Regions from separate parts of the Paenibacillus sp. GD4 genome, predicted to be linked through region 3. Evidence: riboswitches for the same ligand, from Rfam matches in the RefSeq annotation. Region 3 holds a riboswitch; each other region holds the start of a gene.

Region 1 (7,829 bases), on a different contig from region 3:
ACGTGCCGCCAAACTTGGTCACATAGATCGTATCGTTATCATCTATGTCCATAAAAAACGGGACGGTGTAGCTGCCCATGACCGGCGGTTGGCCTGGTGACATTAACGGAGCCGTATGGTTCATCCAGGTCAATGGACCCGTATAAGCCGGGGATACCTCCGGAAGCGGGGTATAGGGAGTCGGTTCCGCATAAGCGCTGCGGCTGCCTGCGGCAAATGGCACCAGATAAGCCATGATCATAAGAAAGCTCATCAGCATAGCAACCGCTCTAGTTTTCACCGAATTGCGTAGTTTTGTTGACATTCTCTTCTCTCCTCGTAAGTTCGATAACCTCACAGCATTTCAAATCTTGCTCTGTCTCCGATATGTCCTCCCCCCGTACTAGATATCCTGTGAAAATCGTTATGTGGTTTAGGTCTTAAGAAGTATAATAGCAGTGGAAATAGTAAAGTAACAGTAAATAATTCTTGAATTTCGGCAAGAATACTTCAATTTCGACATGCTTCACATGAGCGGTTGCGAAGGGAAATAGGCGGGCTGGTAATAGGTTTCTCCGCATAAAAACTTGTAAAAGTTACAGGAAGCCTAGTATAATAATATTTTTAATAAGGCTGTGAGAGAAAGAAGGAGTATTGGTTTAAATGCTAATTGTTGAAGAAAGCATGATGTCGTTAACCGAGTTGTTGACCTCGCTCACCAAGGACGAGCTTCATAACATTCGCCGAACGTTGAATATTCAACAGGCAAGCCAGTTGAACAAAGCGGACCTGGTTCAACGCTTGTATTCTTATATGATGCAGCATCTGAATCAGCATTTGGAAAAGCTGGACCACAACCGATACAACGTATTGGATAAAGTCTCGAAAGCGCCGGGCTGCAAAGTGCCGCTTAGCGAGATGGTGAATGACGAGAATTATGACCCCGCGTATTTCCAAGCCTATGGCTTGTTGTTAATTAAGAACGATACAGTCCACCTGTCCGAAGAAATTAGGGAAGGCTTGCGTCGTTACGACCCGAAACGTTTGAAAATGATCCTGGATCGAAATACGGATTGGGTTAAGCTGACTCAAGGACTTCTCTATTATTACGGGTGCATGGGAGGCCAAGAGCTCAAGGAAAAGATAGAGCATTACACGGGTCAAAGCATCGATGGTAACGAGTATGAGCACATGATATCGGAGCTGGAACAGTACGACGGAAGTGTGAGTCACGGTCCGCACGGCTTCTCCCACTACACGGTCGATGACCCGAAGCGGATCCTAGGGGAACAGAGCAATAGACCGGAGCTTGATTATTATCCATTCACGAAGGCCCAGGTGCTGAGTGCTTCGGCTGACGGATTTGTCGATCGCCATGCGGGTTATGTATCGTTTGTTTCCTTTATAAAAAAGCATTGGACTATGGAAGCGGAGGAAGCGGATCTGATGACCGCAGAGCTTGTGGACCGTATCCAACGGGGAGAATCGCCCTCCGAGCTGGTATCGGCTTTACAGGACGAGTTGGACTTTAAGGACATGCAGCTGGTGCAGCAGCTGCTAGATGTATTAATGGTGCTTATGAACAATACGCGGCTATGGGAGCTGAAAGGATATACACCCCAAGAGCTTTCCCGGAATGAACGGAAGCAGTCGATCCCGCAAGCGCCTTCTCCTTTGATACAAGGTGGTTCGCATCAAGTTGGAACCGGTACAGAAGGAACCGTGTACAGCTTTCAAACCAAGAAGAAAGTGGGCCGTAATGACCCTTGTCCATGCGGAAGCGGGAAAAAGTTCAAAAAATGCTGTCTTAGCTAGCTGCGCCTAGTATCCATACAGCAAGGGGCACTGACCTTAGGGGTCGGTGCCTTTTTGTTTTTTATCTGCAGCCTCTTTTGCCGACCCGGCGCATCGATGCCCGAAGAAGTTCGATTTGTCCAGATTCATGATCGTATTTCTCCATGGCGGAAGCGTAAAGCCTAGTGCTACAATGCAGTAAAGCGATTTCATAAGGAGTGAGTAAGATGAGAAAATTGACGGCTGAAGAGAAAAACCATTATGATGAACTTGGTTATGTGGTCATTTCGAGTTTTTTTTCGCCAGACGAATTGAGTGAGATGAACAAAGAGCTTGACGAATGTGAAGAACCCGTCCAGAAGTCGGGGGAACACGAGGGATTTACTTATCAGCTGGCGATGCTGACAGACAAGACCAAGCAATTCGCCCAGGACGAGCGGATTTTGAACTTTATTGAGGATATCGTGAAACCGGGGATTTCCATCTTTTCCTCGAAGCTCTTAACTAAGCTTCCGCACAGCACGTCAGTTTGTCACTGGCATCAAGACGACGCCTATTATTCGGAAGTGGTGAAAAGCGATACGCGAATGTCGATATGGGTGCCGCTTCAGGATACCGATGAGCGAAACGGTTGTTTATGGGTCGTTCCAGAAAGCCACAAGCGAGGATTGCTGCCATATGCCGTGAAGGATCATGGCACTTGCCGGAGGGCGCTGGATGAGGAGCAGGTGGACTTGTCCAAAGCCGTACCGGTACCGATGAAGGCGGGCTCTATGCTTCTTTTTAACGCGCTGACATGGCATTCCTCAAAAGGCAACGAAACAGATCATGTTCGACGCGCGTTCATTGTTTCTTATCAGGAGGCGACGGTACCGATAGGGCGGGGGAAGCAGCACGTAATCCTGCGTTCTGCGCTCTGAGTATGCTCTTGATATACAAGGAGTGAATAGGTATTGATCAATGCGACTCAGTTGGCCGATTATCTCCATAGGTCGGTTTTCTCGATTACCTTTGCCGGAAACACGATCCTCAAGGCCGGTTCGTACCAAGCGCCATACGTTCATAAGATTCATTCCATTCACTTTATAGTAAGAGGTTCCGGCTTCTATGTGATGAATAACGTCAAGTATGCTTTGGAAGCAGGATCGGTCATGGTGTTCGTTCCCGATACGACCTTTGAGTGGTCGGTTTCAGATTCGGAGGACGTTGAAATTTACCATATCAGGTTCGATTATCGAGTTTGTTATAAGGATAAGCTGGAGTGGATCTCTGAGGCTCCGGACAACGGGCTCGCTCCCTTACGCGGCATGATGATGACGATACGGCCTGCCGAAGTCCGCAGATGGTTTGATAGAGTGTTTCAATTGTGGAAAACCTACGATCCTATCTCCCAATACCGCTGCAATCTGGCGTTTCGTGAGCTGTGGCTTTCCTTAATCGACAATATGTACGAACAACAGTACAGCAACAACGCTGATACAGTGATTCAATTTACTCTCAGGTATATCGACGATCATTATCAATCTCCGTTGACCATTGAACAGTTGGCCAAGACGGCAGGGCTCAGCACCGGTTATTACTCGCGGCAGTTCAAGCGGCTCACCGGTTTCGCTCCGAAGGATTATCTGATACGGTTGCGGGTTAGCAAAGCGAAGGAATTGTTGGGGAGCTCAGGCTTGGCTTTAACCGATATTTCAAAGTTAGTCGGATATGAGGACGAATTTTACTTCAGTCGTATTTTCAAGCGGATCACCGGAATGACTCCGTCGTCCTATGCTAGACAATCACAGAGGCCGTAGTATCGCTCGATTCATTGACAAAAGGCACGGGCCGTTTTTCCTACGGTACCGTGCCTTTGTACGTTTAAATTTTCGCAATCGATTCGGACAAGGCTTCCGCCATCTGGGCAAGCGATTGCGAGGTCGCCGAATTCTCCTCGACGCTGGCGGCGGTCTCTTCCGTTACGGCGGAGATGCTCTCTACCGAACGCAGCACATCGCCCGATTGAGCGGCTTGCTCCTCACAGGCAGCGGCAATTTCCACCACCTTGCTTGCGGTTTCGTTCAGCTTCGCAATAATGCGCTCGAAGGACTCTCCTGTCATCTGCGACAAGGCCACTCCCTCCTTCACGGCAAGAACACTCAGCTCGGTGTTGTGCTGCATCCCCTTGATGATTCCGGAAATTTGCTTCGTGGCTTCCCGGCTGCGTTCGGCCAGCTTACGCACCTCATCGGCGACAACGGCGAAGCCCCGGCCGTGTTCTCCCGCGCGGGCGGCCTCAATGGCGGCATTCAACGCCAGCAGATTCGTTTGGTCCGCAATTTCGTCAATAACCTCAATAATGTCACCGATGGTAGCGGAATCCTGCTCCAGCTTGGACATTTGACGGCTTACCTGATCCATGCCGGTAATCGAGTTGCGTACCGCTTCCCCGCCCTCCTTGGCAATGGAGACGGTTTGGCTGGAAAATTCGGCGGCCTGCTCCGCGTTCTCCGCCACTGAGTTGATTGCAATGGAGAGCTCCGTAATCAGCTCCGTCATGTGCTGTGCGGATTGGGATTGATCGTTGGCGCCGCTGGCAATCTCCTCGGTGCTGGCCGAAATCTGCTGTGCCGAAGCGGAAACATTCTGCGCGGAGGCCATTACGGTTCGGATCACAGAGCGCAAATTGTTCAGCATGATCCATCCGAAGGCTGCACTAATGGCCAAGCAAACGATGATGATAGTAATAATAATGGTTTGATTCAAGCTTTGCTTGGCTTCCAGTTCCTGAAGGGAGACGGCGATCTGATCATTCAGACTGTTAAGTGAATCGGCTATGATCGGATCCAGCTCCTTACGGGCCTCGCGCTCTTCGCCAAAATGAAGCTTCAGCGCTTCGGCCGGATTGCCTTGATTGTACGCGTCGAGAACTTTTTTGCTGGCGGCGGAGAAGTTAATGAAGTTTCGGCTGATTTTATCGATCGTCTGCTGCTCCTCAGGACCGAGCTCCTTCATTCTGCGAAGCGTTTGCAAATAACCGTCAATATCGGCGGTCTTCGCTTTCATTTCCGGCAGGTAGCTTGCATCACCTTGAAGGAGGAAGCCTCTCTCGTCATTGGATAAGCCCGTTAACCGAAATTGAATGGATTTCATGTGAAACCGGTACTCCTGCTTTTGCAAGAGGGCATCGTACATCTTCTGGTTGTGTTCGGTGTTAATGTAAAAATAAACCCCAATGAAAACAATCATGCTAAGCAGTGTTGCAAGAACAAGTAGAAGCTTCGTCTTCAGTCTCATGGATGTTGGCCTCCCGATTTTTGTATGACTGGGTATCAATGTAAATAAAAAAACCGCCAGGAAGCCGGTTTTCATGCAGCTTCGGTAGCCCGGCGATCGTAGTTAATGAAACCTTAGACCCGTAGCTTTGCGTCCCCGCCTTTCGAGGGGTTTGCCGTTGACGAAGAATATTCGATTTAGTAGAAAGGACCTAATCCCCCATAGTATAAAGTGTACTTTAGAAATTATCAACAAAAATCGACAAATTTCTCGTTGGTTGAGATAAATTCAGTAAAGCAAACGGATAAAAAAAGATATGTACTTTGGAAAAAACGCATCCTATAATGATAATGATAATTATTATCAATACAATACACCGAAGCAAACGCAGTCCGAACTGCATTGTCTGCATTAGCTGTGGTTAAGGAGGAAGCAACAATATGAAGGCTTTACGATGGATGGTCCTATTTGTACTGGCGTTGGCGGTTTCTGCCTGCGGAAGTACAGCGGCACCGGGAGGATCGGCGGGAACAGTCGTTAATCAGGCAGCTTCTCCGGAAGCGGGGAAATCGAAGGACCAGGGCGGGGCGAGTACAGCCGCAACAGGGGAAAAAATCATTAAGCATGCCATGGGAACGGCAACCTTAAAGAAAAAGCCGGAACGGGTGGTCGTTCTTTTCAACGGGATGACGGATATTTCGCTTCATCTGGGTGTGAAGCCTGTCGGCTCGGTAGAGTCGTGGGAAGAGAAGCCGTGGTACAACTATTTGCGGGCGCAGATGGACGGGGTGAAAAACCTCGGCGAGGAAACCCAGCCCAATGTAGAGGCCATTATCGCGCTCAAGCCGGATTTGATTATCGGAACGAAAAATCGCCATGAGAAGATTTATCCTCAGCTGGAGAGCATTGCCCCGACGATTATGACGGAAGAGATTTTCGATTGGAAGGCGAACCTGAAGATCGCAGCCGATGCGCTCTACAAGCAGGAGGAAGGCGCGAAGATTCTTAGCGAATGGGATCGCCGTGTGGCGGAGTTTAAACAGAAGGCGGGAGATAAGCTGGCCAAATCGGAGGTATCGATTGTCCGGTTCGAACGGGACGGCAGCGCGCGCTTCTATGCGACAGGGTTTGCCGGCACGATCTTCAAGGAGCTAGGATTGCCTCGTCCGAAGGCGCAAATGGTGGAAGGCAAGGCCGTGGTGAACCTCACCTCGAAGGAGCAGATGTCGCAGCTGGATGGGGACTACATATTCGATATTACCCGACTCAATGAGAATGAGCCGACGGTAGCCAAATCACAAAACGATTGGACCTCCCATCCTCTCTGGAAGAGCCTGAAGGGTGTCAAGAACGGGAAGTACTACAAGGTCGACACGATCACCTGGAACTTGGCCGGCGGGTCCATGGCGGCAAAGGCAATGCTGGATGACCTCTACCATTATTTTGAAATCAAGTAGTTCCTAGGGAGCGTTTCACCATGAATCTGATGCATTCGACTGTAGCGAAGGCCGGCGGTCTGCTGGCTCTCCTGCTGGTCCTGCTGCTGAGCTTTGTCTCCAGCATCCTTTTCGGTGCGACCCAATACGATTGGCATACCGCCTGGGCGTCCGTCTTTCACTACGATGAGAATGTCGCCGACCAAATCATTATCCGCACTACTCGTGTGCCGAGGGCTTGCATTGCCGCAGCCATAGGGGCCAGCCTTGCCATCGCGGGCACGCTGATGCAGACGCTGACACGCAATCCGCTCGCTTCGCCCAGTGTGCTAGGAGTGAATGCCGGGGCTACCTTCTTCGTCGTCCTTGCAGCCATCGCCTTCTCGATTTCATCCATGCAATGGCTGATGTGGATCTCCTTCATAGGAGCTGCCCTGGCAGCTGTGTTCGTTTACGTGCTGGGCTCAATGGGCAGAGACGGCTTGACTCCTCTCAAAATCGTACTCGCCGGCGCTGCCATGTCCGCCTTATTCGCATCGTTTACCCAAGCGATTCTGGTGCTGAACAAGCAAGGCCTCGGAACGGTGCTGTATTGGCTGACGGGAACGATTGCGGGCCGCTCTCCCGATATGATTATGGCCGTATTTCCTTATATGGCCGTGAGCTGGGCGGTCGCATGGTTCATTGCGAGAGATATGAATTTGCTCCTGATGGGCGAGGATACGGCGAAAGGCTTAGGACAAAGGACGATGTGGGTCAAGCTGACGGCCGGGATCATTATCGTCGTCCTTGCGGGCGGCTCCGTTTCGGTAGCGGGACCTATTGGTTTTATCGGGATTGTAATTCCGCATATTGCGCGTTATATCGGTGGAACGGATCATCGGTGGGTCATTCCGTATTGTGCCGTGCTCGGTGCGACCCTGCTTCTTCTGGCGGATGTGGTCGCAAGATTTATTATGATTCCCTCGGAAATGCCGGTAGGCGTGATGACGGCCGCGATCGGCGCCCCGTTTTTCATTTATATCGCGCGAAGGGGGCTGGCCAAAGCATGATGCAGCATGTTCCTGTTCGGTTCCGGCGTCGGGGAATTTCCTTTTTGCTTCATAAGCGAACGGTTGTGACAACCTTCGTTTTGCTGGCTGCTTGTATCCTCATTGCCGTGGTTAGCACAGGTATGGGGGAGATGTACATTTCTCCTGCCGATGTCATTCGAAGCGTGTTCGGCATGGGGGCCGAAGAGCATTCCATGGTCATCCAGAAGCTGCGGCTTCCCCGGATTGTCATTTCCCTGCTGGTTGGGAGCTCCTTGGCAGCGGCGGGCGCCATCCTGCAAGGGATCATCCGGAATCCGCTCTCGTCACC
Region 2 (7,829 bases), on a different contig from region 3:
GAGGCGATTAGTCGCATTTTTGCCACTACTGGCGGAATTTCGGACCTTTCGTAGCGCGCAATGGCAGAAGTGCCATTATTTCAACTCTTTCCGCTTTGCTGACAACGATCATAAACGGTTTATGGCTAGGAGTTATTGCTGTTATCCCCCCACTCAATCAATACAGCCGGATTAGCTGTATAAGATGCAGTCACTTTCCCTGCCACATTCACTCCATTGCTCCTCGCCACCCCAGCCCCCTCCTACTGCTGCAGCTCCACATCCTTCGGTCTGGGCAATAGGATCGTCCCGCCTATTCAGTACTTCATACCCCGGATGTAGGTACTCGAAGCTCCCCACCATAGGCCACCACACATGTCGCAAGAACATCACCTCTCCATGCCGTTGCCCTCGCTCCAATCTGCTGCGACGTTCCCCCTGTCTTTTCTCCAAATCAACCTCCTGTGAAAAATGAAAAGAACGCCCTGCCGCCGCTCCTCCAAAACCAGAAGCAGTACAGGACGTTCCTCGTCTCCATTTACCAGTATAACCCAATTGGTAGCATGTATCTACTCAAACCTTCCATAAAACGCCTTGCGATACACCTCAGCCAGCTCCGTGACAAGAGGCATCCTTGGGTTTGCGGTCGTGCATTGATCCTCGAACGCACGATCCGCCAGCTCCTCTACCCGCTTCTCGAACACAGCAGGATCAATGCCAAGATCGGCGAACTTCTCCGGAATACCGAGCTTCCGGTTCAGGTCCCGAATCGCTTCAATCAAGCTGTTTACGCCCTCCTCGGTCGTCTTCGCAGGCAGCCCCAGGAAGCGGGCAATCTCTGCATACCGCTCATCCGCCACGAAATGGTCGTATTTCGGGAACGAGGCGAACTTCGTCGGCTTCCGTGCATTATACCGAATGACGTGCGGCATCAGAATCGCATTCGTGCGGCCATGTGCGGTGTGGAATTCCCCGCCCCACTTATGCGCAAGACTGTGGTTAATGCCAAGGAACGCATTGGCGAAAGCCATCCCCGCAATCGTGGAAGCGTTATGCATCTTCTCTCGAGCAAGTGGGTCGCCTGTGGCATAAGAAGCCTCCAAATACTTGAACACCAGCTGGATTGCCTTCAGAGCAAGCCCATCCGTGTAATCGTTCGCCATGACGGACACATAGGCCTCAATCGCGTGAGTCAGCACGTCCATCCCTGTATCCGCTACAGCCGTCTTCGGCAAGCTGTACACGTACTCGGGATCGATAATCGCCACATCCGGCGTCAGCTCGTAATCGGCCAAAGGATACTTGGTGTGGCCGACCTTCTTATCCGTGATGACCGCGAACGAGGTTACCTCCGAGCCCGTACCGGACGTCGTCGGGATCGCCACGAACTTGGCCCGGCGCCCCAAGCGGGGATACTTATAGACACGCTTGCGGATGTCCATGAACTTCTGCTTCAACGAATGAAAGCTGGTGTCCGGGTATTCGTAGAACAGCCACATCGCCTTCGCTGCGTCCATTGGAGACCCTCCGCCTAAGGCAATGATACAGTCCGGCTGGAAGGCCGCCATCATCGCGGTGCCCCGCTCCACCGTTTCTACCGACGGATCGGGCTCTACCTCGGAGAATACCTCTATCAACACCGGTTTACTCCGCTTCCGCAAATAGTGCTCCACCCGCTCCACGTACCCGAGCTTTACCATGGCCGCATCCGTAACGATCATCACCCGCGTGATGTCAGGCATCTTCTCAAGGTATTGGGTCGAGCCCTTCTCGAAATACACCTTCGGCGGTACCTTAAACCACTGCATATTCACCGTACGGTAAGCGACCCGCTTCAGATTGAGCAGATGCACGGCCGTCACGTTCGCCGTAGTGGAGTTATGACCGTAGGAGCCGCAGCCAAGCGTAAGCGAAGGAAGGTTCGTATTATAAATATCCCCGATCGCCCCGTGCGTAGAAGGTGAATTGACAATGACCCGCCCGGTCTTGAGCACGGAGGCAAACTGCTCGATGACCGTCTTATTGTTCGAATGAATGACAGAGGAGTGTCCCATCCCGCCGTACGCCACCACCTCGGCGGCCCGCTGAATGCCTTGCTCCGCATGCTTCACCTTATAACACGCCAATACGGGACTCAGCTTCTCGGCGGACAGCGGATGCGCAGCGCCGACCCCCGTAAGCTCGGCAACAAGGATTTTCGTGTCCGAAGGCACCGTCACACCGGCCATCTCAGCTATCTTGACCGCCGGCTGCCCTACGATAACGGCGTTGACGGCACATTTTTCCGGATGGATGACAAGTCTGGATACGAGCTCCGTCTCTTCCTTGGACAAGAAGTAACAGCCCATTTCCTTCATCAGGCGCTTCGCCGCATCGTAAATCGGCTCCTCGAGAATGACCGCTTGCTCCGATGCGCAAATCATGCCGTTGTCGAACGTCTTCGACAGAATCAAATCCGTTACCGCCTGCTTCAGATCGGCCGACTTTTCGATGAAGCAAGGCACATTGCCCGGACCGACTCCCAGTGCCGGCTTGCCAGTGCTGTAGGCGGATTTCACCATCGAGGATCCCCCCGTGGCCAGGACCAACGCGACATCCTTATGGTTCATCAGCAGCTGTGTCGCCTCGACGGAGGGCGTCTCGATCCATTGGATGCAATCCTCCGGCGCGCCGGCTTTTACAGCCGCATCCCTAACAACGGCGGCAGCCGCCACGGAGCACTTTTGCGCCGACGGATGAAACGCGAATACGATCGGGTTTCTCGTTTTGACAGCAATCAGTGACTTGAACATCGTAGTTGAAGTCGGGTTCGTCACCGGCGTCACCCCTGCAATGACACCAACCGGCTCCGCTACGACACTGAAGTTCTCATACGGGTTTTCCTCGATAACGCCGACCGTTTTGGCATACTTGATACTGTGATAAATATATTCCGTCGCAAAAATATTTTTCGTAATCTTATCCTCGTATACCCCGCGTCCCGTCTCCTCTATTGCCAGCTTCGCAAGCGCCATGTGCCGGTCTAGCCCGGCGAGCGCCATCTGCTGCACAATGCGGTCGATCGCGTCTTGATCCAGGCTCATATACTCCTGCTGTGCCGCCTTGGCCCGTTCCACAAGCCGGTCTACCTGCTGCTGGACGGACACGTTCTCCGCCCTTTCCGTCTCCTGCCGTGCTTTGTTTACTGCCATCTCCATCCACTCCTCTATAGAAATGATCCTTCCTGATCACTATGTTACTTTTTTCACAAGGAAAGAACTATGAAGTTGCTCACACCGTAAATATTTTTTTCCTGCACAAAAAAGAAAAGGACCACCCTCAGGTGATCCTTCTCACATCCTATGTACCTTGCTCGAATCAATACGCCGAACCGCCGTACAAAAACCGGTTGTTCCACTGGGTTCCGCTAATCGAATCGATGCGTACGCCGCCCGAAGCGACCGAATACGTATGCAGCATTTGGCCGTCCCCGAGATAAATGCCTACGTGCGTAACCGGCTCCGTTGACTTGTTGATCCCTTGGTAATCCGAAGCACTGGAGCCTTTGTAGGACATGAAGAACATCAGGTCGCCGCGCTTCAGCTGGCTCCAATCGTTTACCTGGTTGCCCTTGCCCCTCACAAAGTCCGCCTGTGCCTGAGAATCACTCGGGAGCACCGTTCTTGCGCCGAGCCAGAAGATCGTCTGCATGAAATCAGAGCAATCGAAGGTGGAATCCTCCCAACGGGTAGAGCCGAATTCATAAGGAGTTCCCAAGTAAGCCGTACCGGAATTGATAATGCTCTCCACCCGCTCCGCCATAGGCAGGATCACACCGGTAACGGAGAAATCCGTTGCCAGATATTGCGAACCTGCGCTTACGTAGCCGCTCACTCCAGAGGCATCCTCCGCCCGGTACCAGGAAGCATTCACCTTCTCGATGACATAAAGACCCTCCCCCACCGGCAAGGAGCGGATAATCGAAGACGAAGTCGAAGGCTGCGTACGGAAATTCACTTTGGCGATCACTTCCGCATTCGATAAAACATCAATGTAAGTGCCGCTGGAGCTGACGTACCCAGTCAAACCCTGAGCATCCTGAATTTGATACCAATTGGGATTGACCAGCTGCAAGGCCGTTACCACTTCACCGGCTTTGAGGTAGCGCATGACATTGCTTGAGGTGGACGGCTTGTCCCGGAAACTGACGCTTTTCGTCGCCTTAAGCTTGGTAACGGTCTCGGCGGCCTTCGCCGCCTGCATCGGAACCAGAAGCATACACATCATAAGCATGGCTAAGCCGGCGATCCACATTTTTTTCATCGTTAATTCCCCCGAGTTGTTAGAATGTCCTACCCGATCCGGAGTTGCCTAGGGAACGATGTAAAAAAAGAATCTTCCGCTGCAACGCCGCGCGCAGACGTCTTGCGGAGGTCCTCTTTCCTTCGATCGTTCGACAGCTGGCTGGCAAGAAGAACACCGAAACCGGCGTTCTTCGTAGCCCCTATAGCTTTGCGCCGCTGATTTTCATCAGGTTTGCCTTTTCGGGACGGAAAGTGGAAATGCTTTGCATACTCTGAGTATAATTCGACAATATTTTTCCGGCATGTGTCCAAATGCGTATTTTTTTCCATGGAATATTTAAGTTTTATTGCCTATTGTGCTCATGTTAATTTTTGTAAGGGACTTATAAGGACTCCAAGTGCTTGAGAAGTTCGTTGATTTCACGGCGCTTGTCGTTCCTGGAGATTTACAGCATTGGGCAGCAGGGATCCTTAGGGGAGGTTAGAGAAATATAGACTATTGGTCCTATACATTCGGACATTTCGTATCCCGTTTCTTTTTTAAGGGGAGGTCATTCGTATCAATAAAAATGCAGTAGCCGTGTTTTCATTCGCCGGTTACCATATTATACCTTTAAATTTAGGAGTTTATATCCTTGAAGTCGTATCTATCGAAGGGCCGGTTGGAATTAAATCCTCTTTTAGACCTGATCTATATAGTTCCCCATACCTGCCCCCAGCCTCTACTCTTCCTCCCAGCATCCTTCGCTGTATCCCTCGGTAAGCAGTCCGCCGTACGGACGCAGCACTTCATGTAGCAGCTGTATGACCGGCTCATGCTCATCCTTGCGGTATAACTGTTCCAGCGCAGCGACCAACGAATTACTCAGCTCTTCGTCGAACCTCCGCAGCATACGCAAGGCCCACTTCCCGTCTCCTATCCATTGCCGGTTAGCTCTTAATACAAATTCATGCACAGAACCGATCAGTTTCCCAGCAATAAACAATCTCTCAGCTCGATCCCTGCTGCTTTGCAGATCAAGCAAGCCATTTGTGATGTCATACCTGGCATCGCTCAGCTGCTGCGTAGTCCACTCGTAGGGTCCGGCCTGCAGCGCATCCCGTGCCAGTCCGATAAGCTCCGCCGCCGAACCGTCATCCCGCAGAACCGCTCCTTCGGTGCACATACGCAGTATCGACGGAAGTCCCGACTCGGCTGCCGCCTCGATAAACATAGGAAAGCTGTCGCGGGTAACCACGAATGCCTCAATCAACCAGCCGTGGGCGGTGTACGTTTTGCGGAACGGATACGACCGCGATTCATCCAGGATAACCAGATCCAGATCGGAATCCGAGGTGTCCATGCCTTTCACGGCACTACCGGCAAGTATGGCTGCATTGCATTCGGGAAATTGCTTCTCAAGAAACCATTCCGCCGCTTTCAGGGAAGACACTCGGCCCGCCATCTTATCCCTTCGACCCCACAAGAACGGCTGAACCCAGGAAGTCTCTGCTTTGATCCATCATGTCCGTATACGTAAGCGAGGTGTGCCATACGGAAGCGTCAATATAGGCACCTTCACTTACGATTTGATGCTCATCCGGATGATTTAGGTCATCCTGCGCCGACAGCTCTTCCATAGGGGAGACGGAGAGACGAATGTCGGTGAAGCCCTGCGCTTCCAGAATCGCTCCCCATTCCTCTGCAGATAGCAGTTGGGCAATGCCTAGAAATTCCACCAGTTCGTCTTTAATGCCTCCCGTCACATCGTGAAGGCGGATCACTTCACTGTCATATAACATCCCCCCGGGCTTCAGCACACGGTAATATTCCGAAACGGCTGCCGATGCATCCGCGAAGTTGGTAACGGATTCGGCAAGGACAAGATCAAATTGATTGTCCCCAAAAGGAAGCCGGCAAATATCGCCTACCGCAAAATCTACCTTCACCTGCTGCAATTCACTGCGCTTTTTCGCCTTCTCAATCATCCCCGGTCGCAAGTCGACGGCATATACTTGAAAGCCCTTTTGTGCAAGCAGACATGCTGTACGGCCTGTTCCGCACCCAACCTCCAGAATGGAGCTGCCCGGCTGCAGCGGAATGGTATCCAGCATTTTTAAGGTAAAAGCGAATCCTCCGGGATGGGCGCTGCCTATTCCCAAATGCGTTAACATATCTAAATATTTCAAGGTTAATCCTCTCCTTCGCACACTACTAATAAGTAAATGCGCGGAGCGAGGAGATGGTTTGGGCGATTGCCTCAGGGCATCCGTCCAAACAATTCATAAGCGGCTCCATATGCTGTTGTAGAAAACGTCAGGGAGGTGATAGACATGAGTGCAGTTGCAGGCTACCGCTCTTCCACAGCAGCGATCCTTGTGCTTTACATCCTGTTGGTCATCATTTTGTCCGCAGGTTTCTTTGTCTAAATGACACAGGGACGATTAAGAGCGTCGACCACTTCGGCCGACGCTCTTTCCTGCCTTCTTTTAAGCTTCCGCCAGCTGAAGCACGCGAACCAAGGCTCCGCGGGGAGGGGCTTGCCCGCCTGCAGGAATGCACAGCAAACACTCCGCATCCTTGATTGATACCATGATGCTGGACTTGTCCCTACCGGCAGGCGCTACCTTTAGTGTTGCTTGCTCGGTGTAAGTACGGGCTCTTACATAGCGCGGGTAAGCGGAGCCTTTGCCGTAATCCGCATCCAGCAATGCGGTACATTCTCTGGGCAAAGGACGGGCGCAGCCTTGAATCGCCTTAAGATACGGCCTCACGAACAGCTCAAAGCCGACGAAGCTTGCTCCCGGATTGCCTGACAAAGCAAACAGCGGCTTCCCCCGCCACCAGCCGAACGAGCTTGGACTCCCCGGGCGCATCGCCACCTTGTTGAAGATAAGCTCCCCGTCCCAGCGCTGAAACAGCTCGACCAGCACATCCTTATCACCGACGGAAACTCCCCCGGTCGTTACGAGGATATCCGCCCAGTCCAGCGCCTGCAGCAATGCCGCCTCTACCGTTTCCGGACAGTCCGGTAAAATCGGCATCAGCCTTGGCTCTCCTCCTGCTTCACGGATCTGGCAGGCAAGCATATGGCTATTGCTGCCTCGTATACGGCCAGGCTCCAGCGCAGCTTCTATTGGGAGCAGCTCGGAGCCGGTGGAGAAGACCGCCACTCGAGGTACACGGTGCACCCTCACCTCGGCACAGCCGAACGTAGCCAAAATGGCCGCTTCCCCGGGTCCGATACGGCGTCCTGTTTCCAGCAGCAGCTCCCCCACCCCGATTTCCTGACCGATTGGAGTGATGTTGTCACCCATCCGCATCGACTTGCGGACCAGGACCTTGTCGCCCTCCGGCCCGTCACCGGCCAGCAGCTTGTCCGTCATCTCCAGCATAATGACCGCATCCGCACCTTCCGGTACGACTGCTCCAGTCATAATGCGGGCCGCCTCTCCCGGCTGCACGGACCTTTCCGGCACCGATCCGCAAGGAATCGTCTCCGTCACGCGAAGCGCAACGGGCCGCAGCGCTTCCGCGTCCAGGCTGTCACTGGCCCGGATGGCATAGCCATCCATCCCCGAGCGGCG
Region 3 (7,829 bases):
CTTCTGCTCGGTCAACATGGCAGCCAGCCTGCGCATGCACAATTGCAGGGCACCGATTACGAAAAAGGCTGGAACCTATGGAAGAAGCTCTATCAGGAGCACGAATCGACGCTCCCGTGGCGTCCTGTCATGCTCCGAGCCCTTCTCCTTGAGGCGCTGTCCTTGTTCGTGCGCAGCAGCGGAATCGTCCCGTCGGCGGCAGTCCGTCAACCTTCCTCCGTCAATACGAAAGGAATCTGGCCGGTCGTACAGTACGTGTATGAGCACTATTTGGACCCTTTATCCTTGACGTCCTTGTCCGAACGCTTCGGCGTCCATCCGTCCCAGCTCAGCACACTGTTCGGTGAAGCCTACGGCATCCATTTCGTCGATCTGCTGCATGAGCTGCGCGTACGGCATGCTTGCAGCCTGTTGATATCCTCCGAGCTGCCGATTTCACAGGTCGCCTATGAATCCGGCTTCTCCTCATTTTCCACCTTCTCCCGCGCGTTCCTGCGCATACGCGGCATGACGCCAAGACAGTACCGGGAGCGGCAGCTGAAAGGCATCGCAGGATTGCATTAAGCCGTCACGTTACAAGGCAATCGTCTACAATGGAAATAACCGCTCCCTATTTCAGAGAGCGGTTATTCTTACGCTAATATCATACGGTGTACTGAGTTATCACGGAACGCAGCTTCTGAGAGATACGTGCCAGTTCGTCGGAGGAAGCGGAAATTTCTTGCATCGAAGCAAGCTGCTGCTGCGAGGAGGATGACACCTGCAAGGCATGATCGGCGGCGTTGCGGGAGGTTGTCACCATCTCTGCCATCGAAGCGGTCACCTGCTCCGTACCGGCGGACATCTCCTGCGCGGCTGCGGATACCTCCTGGATCTGATCGGACACCTGCTGTACGGAAGCAACGATCCGCTCAAGCATACTGCCGGCTTGCCCGATGACCTGTTTGCCCAGCTCAACCTCCTCCACACCGGACATAATCCGTGTGACGGCTCCGCCGGTTTGCTTCTGTATCTCCCGAATCACCTCGGTAATTTGTCCCGCCGATTGCTTCGTCTGTTCTGCCAGCTTCTTGACCTCGGAAGCTACGACCATAAAGCCGGCGCCGTGTTCCCCTGCCCGCGCCGCTTCGATGGAAGCGTTCAAGGCAAGTAAATTCGTCTGAACCGCGATTTCGGAGATGACGCCGATGATCGAATCGATTTCCTCGGAATGTTTACCCAGCTGCTGTACAACGGCGGCGGATTCCCCTACCGTAGCATGAATCTTGTTCATTTGCCCAATCGCCTGCTGCAAAGCTTCGTTACCGCTTATCGCCTGCTCACCGGCTGTCGCTGCGGCTTCCGCTACCGTAGAGGAGGTTTCAGCGATTCGCTGAATCCCCTGCGCCATCTCCTCCATGGCTACGGAGGTTTCCTCAGCCCCCTTCAGCTGCGTGTGGGTTCCGGCGGCTACTTGCTGGGTTGCTTCCGTAATTTGATTGCTTGCCTGGGTAGATGCGTGTGCATTGCGTGTCAGCATCTCCGCCGACTCAGCTACCTGCTCGGACGCCTGCTGACCGGCAAGAATCGTTTCCCTAAACGTATCCGCCATCCGATTGAAGGCATTTGCAACAATGGCAAGCTCATCCCTTGACTCCAATCGGACACGGAACGTCAGGTTCCCTTCAGCTATTTCCGATGCCGAGGCTTCCAAAGCACCGACCGCTCTTTGAACGGAGACATAGAACGAAATAAACAAGTAGATGACACCGAGCAGCACCAGCAGAGCTACCGTAACAAGAATTGTCTTATGCATATTCGCTTCATCGATTCTTGTCTGGAGCAAGCTCTTCAAAACTTCCATTTGGGTTTCATATTGCTTATACGTTAGCTCCACTGACCCGCTTAGGCTGGCGTATGTATCTTTCGGCTTCATGGTGAAAGAAGCATCCAGCAAAGTAACCCGATTGACGAATTCCAGCAGCTTTGACGTTTCCGCGGCATTGTTATTATAAGCTTCCTTCAGTTTCGATCCTGCTTGCTCGTGGATGTCCGCCGTAATAATCAGGTTCGAATTGATGGTCTCCAGCGTTGTTTTGATTTGCTCAGACAAAGTTGTAAGAGTCTGCTGTGTAGCGATGCCGGATGATCTTGCAGCCGTGAAGGATATCGCCAAAGCTCTGGCGCGGCCGACGCGGTCCGCCAGCAGTGGCATTTGCTTAAGCGCCGAATCCATCAAGTAGTAGCTTCCTATTTCGCCGTCAATAACGAGACCGGAGGAATTCGTGATATGCGTCATCAGAGAACGAATGTCCGTTAGAATGGAGCCGTGCTGATCAAGGCTTTGCTGAGGAGAAAGATCCGTCCCCTTGTTCTTGAGCTCGTTCCACTTTTTCAGGATAGCGCTCCATCGCTCCGTTGTTTTGAAATCCTCGCCCATTTCGCCGTTGAGCTGTTCTATGGACACTATAGCTTGCTGAATGGCTTCCTCGGTTTTTGGCACGTTTTCTTGTAAAGAGGCATCTCCAAGAATGATGCCGCTAAAGAGCGCGCGCCGCGTATCCATAGCGATCAGCAGGTCTTTAAGACTATCCGCATAGGTAACGCCTCGCAGCTCCTCTTTGATATGGGATGATGCGGTTGACGCATTGGAGTATTGCAGAAACGTTAGAACCAATAGCGGAACGATAACAAGAAGACCGATGACGATAAATTTGTTAACATACTTCAATCGGTTCATGATCCATTCGCCCGGTGCGAAAAATACCCTTACTTTCTGTGCAATGCCTTGGGATGTCCTGTTGGTTGCCATGCTGTCATTTCCCTCCGTCATGAAAAATAAAAAAAGGAAACCGCGTGTTTCGGTCTCCTTTAATGCAAGAGGCTTGAAACATTCGGCAGCTGGCTGGCATGAAGGGTTCCCCCTTTGTAGCCCCTATAGCTTTGCGGCCAACGCTTTCGCGAAGTGTGCCTGTATCGTGTCTTTTTACCTAAGGTCGATTCTTATTATATACTCATGCGGTAGGAAATTGGTAGGGGGTCTGTTAAACTTTTTTACAATTTCGACATAACACGACCGGCGTGGGTTCAACCTACTTTCGAGAGCCGTTAACCACAACGTTCATAGCAGCGGCATACTCCCCGAATGTAGCTGTAATGCTTGAAGTGCCTGCAAGATGAGCCTTAACCTGTCCGTGGGCGTTAACCGATGCAACCGAACCGTCGCCATGGGCAAACTTCACTTTCTCCGGAGCTTCTTTCCGCGAGCCGTCTTTATACTGCAAGTAAGCTGTTACAGTGGTTTCCTCGCCGGGCTCGGCTTTCCAGTCAGCAGGACTCAAGACCATGCCAACAATCGTATTCCATTCGAAATAAACACGGTAAGTCGTAAGGTGCACCCCGTCCTCCGCCGTGACGACAATTGTGGCAGCACCGGGAACTCCTTCCGCCTGCGATACGGCAATAGAGGCTTTAGCATCTGCAGCATCAGCTGTAATCGGCAGTGCGCTGCTTGTGCCTTCCGGCAAATATACGGTATATTCCAGAAGCTCGGCCGCGAAGCCCGCCAGGGGGGCGCCTTCTAATTGTATAGCGGCAAGCCGGGAGTTGTTGCTCATCACATATACTGTAGATGACGCGCTAATGCCGTCCAAGGTCGCCGTAATTTCAGCCGCACCGGGGTTCAGCGGTGTGACGATACCCGCCGGGCTCACGGTCAGCACTGACGAATCGGATACCGTGTATTTCACATGGCTCGTGACGTTACTAGTAAATCCGCCGGAATAGCTGCCGGTAACCTTCAGAGGGTACTGCTCCCCGATCACCGCCTTCCCATCGGTCTGGTCCACTGTAACTGCTGCAGCTGCCTTTTCAGGTACAGGTTGCTGACGATCGGTAAATGGTCGGAGGCTTGCGTCTGAATGACGCGGGCGTTCTCACGTTCACCGAGCATGACGTCGCTGGAGGCCAAGATATAGTCAATCGTGGCCGACGGGTTGACCGAATCAATGGTAAACGCATTCGGCTGGTCTGCGAACTGGTTCTGAAGCTCTTTGGTGAACTTGCTCATTTCCGGAGCATACGGCCTCGCGTTAAAATCGCCTACAAGGATTTTGGGGCCGCTTCGTTTCGCCATAATAGCTAATATTTCATCCGCCTGGGTATTCCGCTGAATGGCATCCAGTCCCAAGTGGGTGGAATAGAAGCTCAGCTGAACCCCTTGAACGTCAATCGTCGTCTCGAGTACCCCACGCTGCTCCTGACCATAGCTCGTAAGCCAATAATTCTGGTTCTGCACAATGGGGTATTTGCTCAGAACGGCAGTGCCGTATTGGCTTCTCGGCTGCCCCGGCTCTGACGGCGGACGGTCCAGATTGGCCCCATACGCGAACTGCATGCCAAGCAAGTCGGACAATCGTTGGATCGTATCTTCGTTATTGCTGCGGCTCGAATAATAACGGTCCACCTCCTGCAGGCCGACAATGTCCGCACCCGACTGCCTGATGACATCGGCTATTCTATCCAGATTGTAATTATCGGACGGGTCAGCACCGTGATGAATGTTATAGGACATTATTTTTATAGGAAAATGCACGTCTGTTTTCTCCTCTGCGAAGTGAATTCGATATTCTTTGGCGGTCAATCCGTCATCTGCAGTGCCGATCACATAGACGATTCCGGGCACGACGGAAGGCAGCTGTATCTTAGTCGCGCCGTTCGGGTCCTCCGTTACGGCCGTCACTGCCGGCACCTGCCGGTTATCGGCCGGAAGGGTGAAATAATAGTCCGTTTGACTAGGGGTGAACCCGGGGATAGGCACTCCGTTCACGCTGATCGACGACAGGTTAGGATTTTTCAAGTACACGGAAACCGGCAAATTTGCCGTGCTTTGGCCGTAGGTGGCTGTAATGACCGTAGTTCCGCTTGCTAATGCACGGAGAACGCCCGGCGCCGGAATATCCGCTACGTTGGGCTGTGTGTTTGCGTATTGTGAATGATTCGTCACATCGCGGATCGTACCGTTGGTCATATAGGCTTGAAGCTTGAAGGTGCTTGTCGTTCCCACCGTCTCAATCTTGATTTTATCCGTGAAAGCCAGCGACTTGATGTTAGGGTTCAGGTGAGCGTCCGGATTCAAGGTGAGCTCACTTACAATCGGAAGATGCGTGGATGCAAGCGATGGTACGACCTTGGCCTCGCCAAGCTCCCAATTTCGGTCCGGCATGATGTAGCTGATTCTTTTGGCCGGAAGTTGAGACGGATTTGTGAAAGCTTCCGGTTGGTCGAAGAAAGCGTCACTGAGCTCAGAAAATAACTGCTTCATTTCTGCGGAAGTGTCCAGCGCGTTAGGATAAGCGGCTACAATCGCCGGGACGCTTTGGCTCCTCACAATGGCGAGGATTTCATCGGCTTGCTTCAGCCTCACGGTTGATGAAGTATCCATATGGGTTGTAAAGTAACGAATTGTCGTGCCGTTAACGTCTATATCCGCTTCCAGCAGAGCCCTTTTCTCTGTTCCGGAGTTGGACAGCGGATGATTCATGGACGAAACGATAGGATACTTACTCAATATCATGGTGCCGAATTGGCGCCGCTCGGTTCGTCCCGGCTCCGGAGCCAGATCGACGTTCGGGGCGAACACATAGTACATGCCAAGCTTCTCCGAAATCAGCTTGGGCTGATCCTCATAGCTGCTTCGGCTGGAATAATTTTTATCCACCGCTTGGAGCGCTATCACATCGGCGCCGGTGCTGCGAATCGCGTCGGCGATTCGCGTCGTGTCAGGTACGTTATCCGTGCCTCTTGCGTTGTTTATGTTGTAGGTCGCCGCTTTGAGCTTGAGCGGCGGCTGCTGGGGAGCAGCCGTAAGAGCCGGCCCTGTGGAGGCGCCGACCCAGGCTGGAACCAGCAGCTGAACCATAAGAGTTAGGAATGTGAGGATACAACAATAGCTTAAGCGCTTACCCTTCAATTGTGATCATCCCTCTCCATGCTTGGTTAGCTGGAATTCATTGCTACCTTATTTTTTATACCGATCGTAAGCCGCTTGATAAATTTTCATGTAATCGTCCAGCCCCATTTTCTTGATCGTATCGACATACTTGTTCCAATCCGACAACGGTGCGGCGCCGGTAATAAACTTGGTTGTCATTTCGTCAATGTACGTTACAATATCGGTGTTCAACGCCTGCATTCGATCGGTTTCTTTGTCAGTGTAGCTGAATGCCGGCCAAACCTCCTTAGGCAAATCGGCCGCAACCTTTTTCGCCGCCTCCAAAGATTCCGGCATGCTTTCCGCCCCTTTGAAGTATTTCTCTCTTACGATGCCCGGATAACCGCCGCCCGGCCATGTCACGTATTTGACAAGCGCCTGCTCAAAGGTCAAGCCCTGCGGGTTCTTGTTGATTTCATCCGTATATTCGACGCTTCCGTCAGGCTTCTCGATGTAGCTTTTGTCCTTAAAGCCCATGAAGAACATTTTGTTGCCCTCTTCACCGAAGAAGTAATCCATCCAACGAACGGTCGCTTCCGGATTTTTGTTTTTGTTCGTAATCACGAACGCGCCGGGACCCGCAACAGCCGGTCGGTATTCGGAATGCAGCTTGTCGCCTCTCGGCCCTGCCAATGAAGGTGCGCCGATATAACCGGTCTGTTTCATCAGAGTGAAAGGGCTGCTTACGCGTACTGCACCAAATACGCCTTCCGCCCCTTTGGCGAAAAATTTATTTTGGTCCTTTTCGTTAACCAGGATATCCTTATCGATCAAGCCCTCGGCCCACAGCTTATTGAAATAGGTTATTAGCTCCTTGTAACGATCATCCGTCGGGATGAACCTCAGTTGGTTGTTCTCTCCCATGTCTACGAGAGGATGACTCGATCCCCGGTTTTGGAGGCCGAAGTAACCTTTGAAGTGAAGAATGACGTCCTTCAGCTTGGTCGCCCCCAAGGGTACTTCGTCCTGCTTCCCGTTTTTGTTAAGGTCGGTGCTTTTCACGGCTTTCAAGTAGTTGTAAAACTCGTCGAGCGTTGTCGGTTCCTTCATCCCTAAAGCGTCCAGCCATTCTTTCTTGATCCATAGCTTGGCGCCCATCCGAACCGACGGGAAGTCCGGGGAAAGCATGTTCGGGAAGCTGTAGATGTTGCCGTCAGGCATTGTAATCGCCTTTTTCACTTCAGGATATTGATCCATGATCTTCTTGAAGTTAGGCGCATGCTTATCTATCAGATCGTTCAGCTTGATAAGCGCGCCTTGACCACCGTACTTCATCAAGTCGTCCGTGCTGAATCTTCCGAGGTATATCGCATCAGGGTAATCGCCGCTTGCCATCATCAGATTCCGTTTCTCTGTCAACGCGTCGAACGGCACTAGCTGGAAGTCTACGTTGATGTTGGTCATCTTGGCGTACTCCTGCCATAGCATCGTTTCGTTCCAGTTATTAGCCGTCGTTGGGGCTTTCCCCGCCATCATCGTCAGCTTGATCGGCTCCTTCACAATGGGAAATCCGGAAGCATTCAGCTTGTCGCCCGCCGCAGGTGCCGGTGTGTTCTTGTCGGCCGTCCCCGGGCTCGTTCCGGCATCGCCGTCGCTGCAGGCTGCTACAAGTCCGGCGGATACGGCCGTGGTCAGGAGCAATGAGATCCATTTTTTCGTTTTCATCGATAAACCTCCCTGTTCTTATAACATGATTTATCCTTTAAGGGCTCCTATCATAACTCCCTTAACGAAATACTTTTGTAAAAATGGATACAAGAGCAGCACCGGCAAATTGGCGATAACGACGACGGCGTACTTGATCACTTCCACTTCCATAAGCTTTTTCGCGAGTGAGTCGTCAGCCATATCAATCATG
Region 4 (7,829 bases), on a different contig from region 3:
AGCCTAGAAGGAGGAACAACAATGAAGCGGGCCTGGTTTGGATGGGTCGCCGGGTTTCTGTTATTGCTATCCGTATTGTCTATTCCAGTATTCGTTTGGGCTTTGCAGCCCTCTCATCTGCTGAATGTGGCAATATTGGACAAAACAGTCCCGGATACTACATTTCGTGAACATAAGGGCCTTATGTGGCTCTTAAATCACATGAAGTATGTGAAGCATGACAAAACGGCTTATACCGTGGAAAAAGATTATTATGGCTATGTTCCCGAGCCTGAAGGACATAGTATTCGGGAGCTTGATCTTTCGAACGATTACGATCTGCTTTATATTGCCGATACCTATGGCGTATATAAAGACGACATCTCAGGAGTGATTGAGCACGGTAATCGTTCGAACAAAATTTATGGAGGACTCCAAGCCTCTGACATCGACCAGGTGAAGAATGCCCTATTTAAAGGAACAACCCTGATTGCTGAATTCAACACCTTTGGGAGCCCCACGGACCCCGAAGCTAAGAAGGCGTTGTATGAAATTTTGGGCTTGCGCTGGTCAGGCTGGATCGGCCGGTTTTTTCCTGAGCTGTCCGGTGGCGGCGAGCTTCCAGAATGGGCCAAAAGCAATTATGAGCATCAAACCGGGACAAAGTGGTCCTTCGCTGGCCCCGGCTTTGTTTTTGTGAGCGAACAAGATCAAATCATCGTATTGGAAGAAGGGAAAGATACAGGGAAAAGCGGGAATGTATTCCGTTTAACGGAAGAAGGAGAAGCCTTTGTCGGTTCTTCGCTGAAGGCAAGATATAACTATTGGTTTGACGTAATCGAGCCCGAAGACAGTAAGGAAGTATTGGCTTATTATCAACTCGACGTTACGGATGCGGGAGAGGATAAGCTGCGGGAGCAAGGGCTGCCATCCACGTTCCCGGCCGTGATCCGGCATGACACCGGGATCTATCGAGCCTATTATTTCGCAGGTGATTATGCGGATAACAATGAGGTGCCCGGCTTCTACAAGGCTTCTTGGCTGGATAGTATATTTCGTGCGGTTTCTTGGGATTCGGGTAAAAGCGAGCAAAGCTTTTATTGGAGGGCTTACCTGCCGCTGATGAAACGGATTTTTAAGGAAGCAACCGATCTGCGGGAGCAGCCGAACGTCCCGAAGGAAAATACGTTTCCGGTTACAGCGGACGGCATCACGATTCCTGCTAAGGTAGGCGGGCAGTATCTGCAGTTATACAAAGATAATCGCTGGAACGACTTTTTGATCAAGGGTGTGAATCTGGGGATAGGTAAACCGGGTCACTTCCCGGGAGAAGCTGCTATTTCCAAGGCCGAATATATGCGTTGGTTCAAATATATCGGAGAAATGAAAGCCAATGTGATAAGGAATTATACGCTGCATCCTCCTGCCTTTTATGAAGCGCTGCTGGAATATAACCTCAAGGCGGAGGAGCCAATCTATCTGCTTCACGGTGTGTGGGTTAACGAAGAGAAGCTGGTTTCCTTGCAGGATGCTTATGCTGCGGAGCTTTCCGACGAGTATAAGAAGGAAATTCAGCTAACAGTTGATGTGATTCACGGGAACGCTAGTCTGCCCGCCAAGCCTGGGCATGCTTCGGGCGTGTATCGGGCGGATATTTCCAAATATGTACTTGGTTGGGTGCTGGGGATCGAATGGGATCCAGAGGTGGTAGTTGGAACCAATGAGAAGCACCGTGACATCGGGGACTTTAACGGCCGCTATTTCCAGACAGAGAAGGCTTCACCGTTCGAAGCCTGGCTGGCGGGAACGATGGATGAGGTCGTAGCTTATGAAACCGATAAGTATCATTGGCAGCGGCCGGTAAGCTTTACGAATTGGACGACGACGGATTTGCTGAATCATCCTTCCGAACCACTCTCAAAGGAAGATATGGTTTCGGTTGATCCCAATGTTATTAATCAGAAACCGTCATTCCAGGCCGGTTACTTCGCCTCCTATCATACTTACCCGTACTACCCTGATTTCATGAATTATGAAACGAAATATACGGATTATGTTGATTTCCGAGGGGTAAAGAACAGCTATTCCGGCTACTTGCATGATTTGAAGCAAGCGCATCGAATGCCCGTGCTCATTGCCGAGTTCGGAGTTCCCTCTTCAAGAGGAATGACGCATAGGAATGTTCACGGCTGGAATCAGGGGAAGCACAATGAGCAAGAGCAAGGAAATATTGCCGCTGGATTGTTTGAGGACATATATCATGAGGGCATGGCGGGAGGAATCGTGTTTACCTGGCAGGATGAGTGGTTCAAGCGCACATGGAATACTATGGATTTGGACAATCCGGACCGTCGTCCGTTTTGGGCCAATACCCAAACGAGCGAGCAAAGCTTTGGTCTCCTCACCTTTGACCCTTCCGAACCGAAAGCAGCGATTTATGAGGATGGGGATGTGAGTGATTGGACCCGAGCGGGAATTTCCCCGGTAGCAATGAAGCCGGCCGTTCCTGTAAAGGTCCTGGATAGTAACGACAAACAAAGGGAGATAAAGCAGCTATTCGTAACCAGTGATGCCGGCTATGTTCACTTCCGAATTGATTTTGGAGAAAATGGCGGTCCTTTGGATTGGTCCAAGACAGGGGCTATGATTTTGCTTGACACGATTCCCGGTCAAGGGCAGTATCGTATTCCGGGAGGAAGCGGGCTTACGACGGATGCGGGGATCGATTTCGTCATCGATTTGAAGGGGCCGAAGGAGTCCCGAATTTGGGTGGACAGCTACTATGATTCAACCTACTATCAGTATGGCCATCAATTGAAATTCATGCCTTTCCTTGATTATGCGTCTAAGAAGGATAATGGAGTCTTTCATAAAATGAAGCTGGTGCTGAACCGACCTTTAACGATTCCTAATGTACGCGGACAAACGCTTGAGCTTCCGTTAGAAACGTATGAAACCGGGTTTCTGCGATACGGTAATGCCAATCCGAAAAGTCCTGATTTCGATTCTATGACGGATGTGGCTTATCATGAGAATGGTCATGTGGTCGAGGTCCGTATTCCGTGGCAGCTGCTTAATGTGAAGGATCCCAGCCATCGTCAAATTATGGGGGATTTATGGGAGAAGGGGCTGCAAGGCAGTGAACAGGTAGATCATCTGAAAATGGCGGTTCTTTCCTACCGGCCTTTATCCCAGGGAAGCTCCGATACACCGGGTAGTCCTGATATCGCCTATTCCCTGCCGGGAATCTCTCAGGGTCAGTTAAAGGCAGAGGATATGTACAGGTATCAATGGGAGAAGTGGGAGACGCCAAAGTACCAGGAACGGTTAAAGAAGTCGTACTACATCATGAAGCAGCTATATGAAAAGGTAGCTTTGTCGAAGTGATTATCCTATAATAAAGATGAATAATAGCATTCCGTCAGGGCAAATCTATCGAAAGGTAGAGACGCAAAGCCACGGGTCTACAGCGGACTTAATAAGTCTGCCATGATAGCCGGGCTGCCGATTCTGGACCTGATAGGCGAATCGAAGGAGTGTCACCCTGTGTTTCCACGTCGACGACTGCCATATGCTGTTCTCTTGTCAATGGTAACCATAATTGCTTTCTTCTATGCTACACCTGGAGCGAGCGCTGATATGAAACCGCATGTTAAGGCAACATGGGTCTGGAATACATGGGACATTGTCCATAAACCTCAGGACCTGATATCCTTTGCTAGTAGCAAAGGAGTTCAAGAGCTTTATTTACAAGTGTCAAACGAAGTAGAGCTGCCTTTTTATAAAGCTTTTAATAACATGGCCTTAAAGCAGGGGATTCGTGTTTATGCGTTAGACGGGTCTCCCTCAATGGCTTTGGAGAGAGAGAGAACTCAGGTAAAGGCCTTCTTAAGCTGGGTTGCCGAATTTCAATCGAAGGCACAGGAATCAGAGAAGTTTAGTGGTGTCCATGTAGATATTGAACCGTACTTGCTCCCGGAGTGGCTGAGTGACCGGGATTCGGTTATACGGCAGTGGCAAAGCAGTATGGAGTTTATATGCAGATTTGCCAAACAGGAGCAGCTGCATGCAGGCGCGGACATGCCGTTCTGGTTTGATGAGATTCCAGTCCCTGGTCAGGACAGCTCATTAAGCAGCTGGATGATTAATCAGTTCGACTCCATCACGATTATGGCGTATCGCGACTCGGCGGAGCGGATCTTATCCGCATCCGAGCAAGAGCTGCAGGAAGCAGCCTTGCTTGGAAAACAGGTGATACTTGCGGTGGAGACCAACCCAAGCCGTGAGACGCCTTCGGTAACCTTTTATGAAGAAGGTAGACTGTACATGGAGGAGCAGCTCATGGCTGTTCAGCGGCTGGCAGACGAATACGCTTCCTTCGGAGGATTTGCCGTACATGATTATCATGGATGGAAATCATTAAAATAGTAAATATAAAAGAACGAGCACTGGGAGAATGCTTCCAGAGCTCGTTTTCTTTTAGTGCGGCTGATCATCCCCAGACGAATCGTGAGTGGGATGATCCCCGGGATACTCGCGGGACCTGCCCGCGTGAAACTCGCGGTCCTCGTAAGTGAAGCGATTGTTCGAACGCTGACTTTCTCTCCACGGAGTGCTTTTCCCTAAGGATTCCAACGGTAAAGAGGAGCCGTAGGGACCCTCCGGGAATTCCTCGGCGGTAAGATCGTTCCTTTGAGATTCTACGGTAGCCAGATCCGTATAAACGTGCTTATCTTCCTCAATGAAGCCGTCTTGACTGCGGTTTTCTTCCATTGGTGCAGGCCTCCTAAGCTTCTCGTTTTCTGGTAACAGTTTGTCCGGTAAAGGTCGAACCTATCCAAAATTGGTAGTTGCGAATCAGGATTTTCTATGTTAATATGGTAATAATTTCAAACCGAAAGAGGAAGCACCTCTTCTACGATTTCGTAGGAGAGGTGCTTTTTGCGTTTGGAAAATCTAAATTGCATTGAAGGGGGACTCATCTTGAATTTGATGTTTCTGAACAGCTTGGAGAAGAAGACAGAGGAGGAACGGGTAAGAACGGCCCAGGTATCGATCGGCGAGGCCCAGGGGACATGGTACGTGATGTGGAGTGATGTAAAGGAGGACGGGAGAGCCTCGCAGGAGTCCTGGTACGAGGGTATTCATTGGGATGAGATGCTGGCCGTGTTCCGCGAACGGATCCTGGAGAAGCAGCTGGAAGGGTTTATCCCTTTGCTGGAAATGGGTTCCGGTGATCTTACGGTGGACGGGAGGACCATGTACATTCAGCGTCTCCACTACTATAGCGAAGCGAATAGCAACGAGGAGCTTTACGACCAGCTTCGCCAATGGAGACTGAAGCAGGCCGGCAAAGAGGGGAAGGCGCCCTTCATCATCGCAACGAACCGGGTATTGAAGCTGATCAGCACCTTCGTTCCGAAAACGGAAGAGGAGCTGCTGCAGCTTCCGGGCATCGGGAAGAACAAGGCGGGGCTCTATGCGGCGGATATTTTGTCCATGACGGCGGAGCAGGAGCAGAAGCGTGCTTTCCCGCTGTCATGGGTAGCGGAAGAGGTCACGCAGGGGGAGTTCTTCGCATGGCTGCTGCAGGAGAAGGAGAGGAAGCGGAAGGCGGAGGCGGACAAGCAAGAGACCAAACGCAAGCTTCTCGAGGTGATTACGAAGGGGGAAAAGATCGATTCGCTCCAGGAGCAATCGCGCATTCAACGAAGGGATTTGCTGCTGTGGATTGAGGAGCTCGATCGAGAGGGCTATGATCTGGAGCCTTACATCGATAGGATGCTGAACGAGGTGCCGGAGAAGGAACGCGAAGCGGCTTGGCAGGCCTTCGAGCTGCAAGGGGATCGGTACCTGAAGCCAATATTGCAAGCGATGTACAAGCAGGAGGAGCTGTCGGCTAAGGATGCAGATCGGGTATACGAATGGCTTCGGCTATTGAGGCTGAAATTCCGCAGGACGAATGCTGCGACTACGGCAAGAGAGGCAGGGTAAGAGCAATAATGTAAAGGAAAGGTGGGGCTTCTGTCTGGAGCCCTCTCTTTTTCCGTGAAACAGCTGGAAATCTATTGAAGACGTGCAGGTACTGGAGTATCATGAAGCTAAGAGAGTCCAAGGAGGATACAGAACATGGAAGAAATCAAATCCATTCTGCAAGCCGTGCTAAAAAACCAGGAGATCACGAACGCCAAATTGGATGCATTATACACGCGAGTTGACACAATGGAGAACAGACTGGACGGTAGAATCGATACATTAGAAGGCAGAATCACTTCATTGGACAACAGAATGGATTCATTGGATAGTAGAATGGATTCATTGGACAGCAGGATGGATTCCTTGGAAAACCGGCTTGACCGCGTTCATCACAGCTTGCAGCTTCAGATCGATGAAGTGGCCCTCGACGTCAAGCATATTAAGCGGGGCATACGGATGCTTGAAACGGATCTTGATTCAACCATCGATCGGGTTCGCCGGATCGAGGATCAGCGCAGTATCGGTTAACCGCAGCAAACAACAAGAAAAAAGGATCGGCTCTACAGCCAATCCTTTTTGCGAAAATACCACAGCATGGTCAGTCCTACAACCACCATAAAGCATACGGCATATAAGCCGCCCAGCTCGGAATGGAGACCGGGGATGTAATCAAAGTTCATTCCATAAATGCCAGTGATGAAGGTCAACGGCATGAAGATCGTCGTCAGCGCCGTAAATACGCGCATAATTTCGTTGGCGCGGCTCGCAATACTGGACTGGTAAGCTTCTCGCAAGTTGCCCATCAAATCGCGGAACGTATCGAACGTTTCCGAGATTTTTACAGCATTCTCGTAAATATCGCCGAAGTACTTGCGAAGTGGCTCGCTGATCAGCCGCAAATCCTTGCGGTTCAGCGTGGCGATAACCTCTTTCTGAGGAATCAGCACCTTCTTTAACCACAAAATTTCACTTCGCAATCCGATAATCTCGTTCAGATGCGATTTCTTCGTGTGCATCAGAATATCCTCTTCCAGCTTCTCAATCTTCGCTTCGATCCGATCGCCGACATTGGTATAATTATCGACAACGAGATCCATCAGGTGATAGAGAAATTGGTCGGGCGAGGTAACTTCCTCTTCCCACAGAATTGGCTTCAACGCACGGATCTCATTGATTTTCTGGCGCGTAACCGTGATGATGTAATGCTTCCCCAAAAAGATGTTCAAGGCGCGAAGAAAAATCTCTTCGTCGTCAAAACGGATGCTGTTCATGACGATAAAATAGTGCGTGTCATAGAGCTCAATCTTCGGACGCTGCTCCTCCTCGGATAAGCAATCCTCAACAGCCAGCTCATGAAGGTGGAATAAGGGCTGAAGCAGCTCAAGGTCCTCGATATCGGCGTCGATCCAATAAAATCCCCGTTCGGGCGCCTCCATCGTTAAAGTGATATCCTCCACCAGTGTAAAAATGCCGTCCTGCACCAAGCGTGCTTTCATGGCGCTCTCCCCCTTGTACGAAGTGTTCCGTCAAGGCTTCGAGGCAGCAGCGGTCGGCTGTCGGCAAACTGGCGGACTACAGGCGTAGCATGTCAGCGGATGCCGAACGAACGTAACGCGAGTGGCCGCAACGTCCTTGACGGAATTGTATGCGGTTGTTACAAACAGAGATACTACTCCTCGGGTCTCCGTCCATTCGAAATACTGCACCCCTTTTACACGATTTGTCCAAGATACTTGTCTAGTATAAACCTTCATTTTTCACAATTCAAGGAGAAAACGGCAGGAGTTGCGTTGAAATCCTTGCCTTTTGCTTAGTATATGAGTGCTGAGGACGTTTGGTGCCGCATTATGGGGGCCTAAGGGGTGTAGGCGTCC

The links. Region 3 has a riboswitch for cyclic di-GMP ahead of RAC89_RS24575 (methyl-accepting chemotaxis protein). Riboswitches for the same ligand answer to the same signal wherever they lie in the genome.
Region 1: linked by a shared signal. The riboswitch ahead of RAC89_RS13275 (methyl-accepting chemotaxis protein) and the one ahead of RAC89_RS24575 (methyl-accepting chemotaxis protein) in region 3 are both predicted to bind cyclic di-GMP.
Region 2: linked by a shared signal. The riboswitch ahead of RAC89_RS16050 (C40 family peptidase) and the one ahead of RAC89_RS24575 (methyl-accepting chemotaxis protein) in region 3 are both predicted to bind cyclic di-GMP.
Region 4: linked by a shared signal. The riboswitch ahead of RAC89_RS06625 (hypothetical protein) and the one ahead of RAC89_RS24575 (methyl-accepting chemotaxis protein) in region 3 are both predicted to bind cyclic di-GMP.

What each region holds. Positions count from the first base shown of each region.
Region 1 covers NZ_JAVCYK010000001.1:2,806,543-2,814,371, forward strand. Annotated here, with positions in the region: gene RAC89_RS13255 (S-layer homology domain-containing protein) at 1-304, opposite strand, end outside; gene RAC89_RS13260 (YecA family protein) at 643-1,794, shown strand; gene RAC89_RS13265 (phytanoyl-CoA dioxygenase family protein) at 2,001-2,693, shown strand; gene RAC89_RS13270 (AraC family transcriptional regulator) at 2,727-3,572, shown strand; gene RAC89_RS13275 (methyl-accepting chemotaxis protein) at 3,637-5,052, opposite strand; cyclic di-GMP riboswitch class I at 5,133-5,218, opposite strand; gene RAC89_RS13280 (ABC transporter substrate-binding protein) at 5,472-6,488, shown strand; gene RAC89_RS13285 (FecCD family ABC transporter permease) at 6,518-7,519, shown strand; gene RAC89_RS13290 (FecCD family ABC transporter permease) at 7,516-7,829, shown strand, end outside.
Region 2 covers NZ_JAVCYK010000001.1:3,316,459-3,324,287, reverse strand. Annotated here, with positions in the region: gene adhE (bifunctional acetaldehyde-CoA/alcohol dehydrogenase) at 549-3,170, opposite strand; gene RAC89_RS16050 (C40 family peptidase) at 3,337-4,281, opposite strand; cyclic di-GMP riboswitch class I at 4,411-4,509, opposite strand; gene RAC89_RS16045 (nucleotidyltransferase domain-containing protein) at 4,985-5,695, opposite strand; gene RAC89_RS16040 (class I SAM-dependent methyltransferase) at 5,709-6,431, opposite strand; gene RAC89_RS16035 (YjcZ family sporulation protein) at 6,576-6,671, shown strand; gene RAC89_RS16030 (molybdopterin molybdotransferase MoeA) at 6,732-7,829, opposite strand, start outside.
Region 3 covers NZ_JAVCYK010000002.1:286,445-294,273, reverse strand. Annotated here, with positions in the region: gene RAC89_RS24580 (AraC family transcriptional regulator) at 1-564, shown strand, start outside; gene RAC89_RS24575 (methyl-accepting chemotaxis protein) at 644-2,791, opposite strand; cyclic di-GMP riboswitch class I at 2,873-2,961, opposite strand; gene RAC89_RS24570 (Ig-like domain-containing protein) at 3,072-3,827, opposite strand; gene RAC89_RS24565 (endonuclease/exonuclease/phosphatase family protein) at 3,800-5,899, opposite strand; gene RAC89_RS24560 (extracellular solute-binding protein) at 5,999-7,636, opposite strand; gene RAC89_RS24555 (carbohydrate ABC transporter permease) at 7,667-7,829, opposite strand, start outside.
Region 4 covers NZ_JAVCYK010000001.1:1,381,046-1,388,874, reverse strand. Annotated here, with positions in the region: gene RAC89_RS06635 (glycosyltransferase family 2 protein) at 1-7, shown strand, start outside; gene RAC89_RS06630 (glycoside hydrolase family 113 protein) at 22-3,366, shown strand; cyclic di-GMP riboswitch class I at 3,395-3,488, shown strand; gene RAC89_RS06625 (hypothetical protein) at 3,829-4,407, shown strand; gene RAC89_RS06620 (hypothetical protein) at 4,459-4,752, opposite strand; gene RAC89_RS06615 (HRDC domain-containing protein) at 4,972-5,973, shown strand; gene RAC89_RS06610 (hypothetical protein) at 6,109-6,483, shown strand; gene corA (magnesium/cobalt transporter CorA) at 6,516-7,451, opposite strand.